DNA from 2 places in the Arthrobacter sp. T2-23 genome. Region 2 is predicted to be linked to the other one. Evidence: predicted binding sites of a transcription regulator. Region 2 holds the regulator's gene; the other holds the start of a gene.
The links. Region 2 encodes LexA, which represses DNA repair genes until DNA is damaged. Its sites were predicted from a motif close to TCGAACANNTGTTCGA; they were not measured.
Positions count from the first base shown of each region.

Region 1: ACZ5Z0_RS00490 (DUF6504 family protein) is a predicted target of LexA. The motif match lies at 731-746, and genes of this name have one in related genera.

Region 1 is NZ_AP027917.1:91,282-93,479, forward strand. It holds gene ACZ5Z0_RS00480 (chorismate mutase) at 1-247, shown strand, start outside; gene ACZ5Z0_RS00485 (hypothetical protein) at 263-649, opposite strand; gene ACZ5Z0_RS00490 (DUF6504 family protein) at 821-1,150, shown strand; gene ACZ5Z0_RS00495 (DNA polymerase III subunit alpha) at 1,147-2,198, shown strand, end outside.
Region 2 is NZ_AP027917.1:794,395-796,592, forward strand. It holds gene ACZ5Z0_RS03660 (LysM peptidoglycan-binding domain-containing protein) at 1-325, opposite strand, end outside; gene lexA (transcriptional repressor LexA) at 709-1,458, shown strand; gene ACZ5Z0_RS03670 (ATP-dependent DNA helicase) at 1,540-2,198, opposite strand, start outside.

The DNA of each region.
Region 1 (2,198 bases), 700 kb from region 2:
CGACGAAGTGGACGAGCAGATCGTCGCACTGATCGGCCGGCGCGAACGGCTCATCCGGATTGCCGGGACGCTCAAGGCAGACAGCGCCGAGGTCCGTGCCCCGGGCCGCGTGGAGCGGGTCCTCGAACACGTCAAGGCCACGGCGGAGCAGAAAGATATCGACCCGGAGATCGTCGAACAGACCTACCGGGCGATGATCGACGCCTTCATCCGGCTGGAACTGGACGTCTACAAAGCCTCCAGCTAGGGCTGTCCGGCCCGGCTAGAGCGACTCCTCGACGGGCACGTTGGCCTGGTAGTCCCTGCCCTCGCAATCGCTGTACGCCGTCATCAGGTGGCCCTTGGTCAGCCCCATCACCGTGCTGATGGGGAAGTTCCCGGTGATGGTGTTGCCGGAGTGCTCCACGCCCTTGAGGTCAAAGTTCTCCTCCGTGCCGTCATGGCTGAAGCAGAAAAAGGACACGGCCTCGCCGTTCATGAACTCGATTTCCATCCGGCGCTGGTGGGAATGGTCTGGAGTGGCGGCCACGAGCCCGACGACGTAGGCCCCGGAACTAGGAATGTTCCCGTCTATATCGAACTTCGCCACCAAGGTTGAATCCTTGGCGGCGATGCTGACGTGCTTCAGGAGTGCGCTGTGGGAGCTCATGGCTCAATCCTGCTACCTGCGCCTGCGTCCGTCCACCCCCGATCTATGTTTTGTCCGCGCCCCGGCGTAGACTGGAAGTAATCGAAGATATATTCGAATAAAGGCTTGTTTACCTACGCTTGTTTACCTACGTGGGTTCTCGCCTGGGGTCAGCACTTTCCGGGAGGCGTTATGGGGATGTTCAGCGAGTCGGTGGACGTCGCCTGCACCCCGGAGGGCCAGCCCCAGTCCCTTGTCTGGGCAGGACAACACTACGAGGTCTGCGCCGAACCGGTCCGCTGGTTCGAGCGGCGCCAGTGGTGGGCAGAGGAACAGCGGGCACCGCTGGGCGGCGGACCGGGGCTGGTTGACCACGAAATCTGGCGCGTCCAAGTCCGGGACGCAGGAAGTCCGGCGCGGACCCTCACCCTTGACCTGAGCCGGCACATAGGCAGCGGGCGCTGGCGGCTGCTGCGGATCCACGATGCCCTGCCCCCTCTCCGGAAACCCGAATCAGCATGAGCTTCACCCATCTACACGTCTCCACCGCATTCAGCGCCCACTATGGGGTGTCCTGGCCGGAAGAACTGGCCGCTGCGGCTGCCGCGGACGGTGCCACGGCGCTCGCCTGCACGGACCGCGACGGGCTCTACGGCACCGTCAAGCACCTGAAAGCCTGCATGGCGGCGGGCCTGGATCCGGTGGTCGGGGTGGACCTTGCGATCTACGACGACGAGGGCGACCTCCGCACCCAGGTCGGGGGACGCGTCGTGGTGCTGGCGCACGGGCAGAACAACGGCGCAGGGTACCGGGCGCTGTGCCGGCTGGTCTCCGACGCCCACGCACGCACCACAGGCAAGGCACAGGGAGCGGTGCCCGTGGCCGTGACCCGGGCGGAGCTGGCCTCGCGCACCCTGGATCCGCAGACCCTCAAGCCGGTCCTGACCGTCCTGCTCGGCCCGGACTCCGACGTCGGCCGTTCCATGGGTGGCCGGCGCTACCTTCGCCCCCGCACACTGTTCAAACGCTGGCTGGAGGCCATGCCGTCCGGAACCCTCGCCGCCGAGGTCGTCTCGCAGCTCAGCCCGCCCGGCGAACCCCTGAGCACGGCCCATGCCGTGCGGATGCTCAAACTCGCTGAGGAACACGCTGTTCCCGCGGTGCTGACCAACGCTGTACGGTACTGTGCCGAGGACGGCGCCGCGACGGCGGACGTGCTGGACTCCGCCCGCACGCTGAAGTCCCTGCCCGAGCTCTCCGCCGCACCCCAGCTGCAACCCAACGGACAGGGATGGTTGAAATCCTCCGCCCAGATGCTGCAGCTGGGCAAGGAAATCATGCACACCGCCGGGTACGGCGCCGCGGACCTGAAAAGCCTGCTGGCCCACACCGAGGCGCTCGCGGACCGGTGCCGGATGGACCCTGTCACCGACATGGGGTGGAAGCGGCCCGTGGTTCCTGAAGCTTCGGTGATCGGGATTGCGGGGGATCCGCTCGTGGAGCTCACCCAGCGCTGCCAGGCCGGGATCAGCCGTCGCTTCCCCGGAATCACCGGGAAACCCGCGGAAGA
Region 2 (2,198 bases):
ACTCCCCCGGCTGGACCGTCACGGTGACCGTAGGGGTGAGCGAGAGCTCCGCGGTCGAGTCGGCGGCTTTGGCCGGCGCGTTCAGGAAACCGGCGAGCGAAAGGACGAGCGCAGCCAGCAGAATCAACGGCAGGCCGAAGAAGACGAAGCGGCCCCGGCGGGTCAGCCGCAGCGGCGCCTGCCTGGGCGCGGCGGCAGGCACAGCCCGCTGCCCGCGGCCCGCTTCCTGCCCGTCGAAGATGCCGTGCGGGCCGAAAGCCTCGAACCGTGACGCCTGCACGGGAACGGAAACCAGTGAACCGGAAATAGCGCTTACTGCTGACATGAACTGAGCCCTCCTGGACTTATCTGTGCCGCCCGGCGTACTCCACGTACTCGCCGCCAATCGGCCGAACCATCTAAAGCAAACCTGGACCGCAAATCTTGATCACTACGTTCGAACACAGAACCGAACCGCATGATCCCGCTCCTGCGACTCACTTCGAACACATATTCGAACTTTGTAGTTTCTGTTTTAGCACTTATGAACGAACATTGTCGAGACTCGCTAGAACAAATGTTTGAAAAAGCGTGTCTGCTGGCCTACTTTTGAACCAGCAGAACCACTTGTGGTGATCAACAGCAGTTGATCAGCGGGGTCTGACATTTTCAGACCAGTTGGTCCCGGCAGCCCACGGCGGCCGGGCGGATCGGAAAGGCGTGGCGAACATGGCAGCACAAGCCGCCGGCGGGAGGGCCGCCCAGCGGAGCCCCCAGACCGGCCGGGCGCCGAAGGGCCTCACCGTCCGGCAAAAGAAGATCCTGGAGACCATCCAGCGGTCCGTGACGGACAACGGCTACCCGCCTTCGATGCGCGAGATCGGCGACACCGTCGGCCTCGCCAGCCTCTCCAGCGTCACCCATCAGCTCTCGCAGCTGGAAAAGCTCGGTTACCTGCGGAGGGATCCCAAAAGGCCCCGCGCCATGGAAGTCCTTTTGCCTCTGACGCTCGACGAGGGCGCTACCAAGGTCTCCGGGGTGGCGAAGTCCACCGGCCTGCGGGCCGTCGGCGGCGTTGCGGTCTCGGAACTCGCCAGCGCCACCGACACCGCAATGGTGCCCTTCGTGGGCCGGATCGCCGCCGGAGGCCCGATCCTGGCCGACCAGGTGGTGGAGGACGTGATGCCGCTGCCGCGCCAACTGGTGGGCCACGGCGAATTGTTCATGCTCCGGGTCGCCGGCGACTCGATGATCGACGCCGCCATCTGCGACGGCGACTGGGTGGTCGTCCGGCGCCAGAACGACGCCGTCAACGGCGACATTGTCGCTGCCCTGCTCGACGACGAGGCAACGGTCAAGACGTTCCGCCAGCGCGACGGCCACACCTGGCTGCTCCCGCAGAACACCCAGTACGAACCGATCCTCGGCGACCATGCCGTCATCATGGGCAAAGTCGTCTCGGTGCTTCGCTCCCTCTAGCGCCGCCGGCAGGCTGCGCCCGGCACAGAGAGGCCCCGTCCGAGTTTTCCGGACGGGGCCTTCGTCGTTGGGTGACCGGGGCTAGGTGGCCGTCTCCTTTGCCGGGGCTTCCTTGGCCAGGCGTGCGAGGGCGGCCAGGGCCACCGCCGGGTCGGTGGTGGGCCAGAACGGCGGCAGCGCGGCGCGCAGGAACCCGCCGTAGCGCTCGGTGGACAGCCGGGAATCCAGGACAGCCACCACGCCCTTGTCCGACGTCGAGCGGATCAGCCGGCCGGCGCCCTGGGCGAGCCGGATGGCCGCGTGGGTTGCAGATACACTCATGAAGCCGTTACCGCCGGCTTGGGCCACGGCCCGGGAGCGGGCGGTCATCAGCGGGTCATCCGGCCGCGGGAACGGGATCCTGTCGATGACCACCAGCCGGCAGGAGTTTCCGGGCACATCGACGCCCTGCCAGAGCGACATGGTGCCAAAGAGGCAAGTGTCAGGCTCGTCGGCGAACTGCTTTACGAGTGCCGTCATGGTCGACTCGCCCTGGCAAAGGATATTGAGGCCCAGCCGTGGCCGCATGGCCTCGGCTGCTTCTTCAGCGGCACGCCGGGAGGAGAAGAGGCACAGCGCGCCGCCGCCGGAGGCCCGGATCAGTTTTTCGAGCTCGTCGAGGGCTTCGGGGGACGTCCCGCGGCCCGGCTTGGGCAGGTGCTTGGCGACGTAGAGGATGCCCTGCTTCGGATATTCGAAGG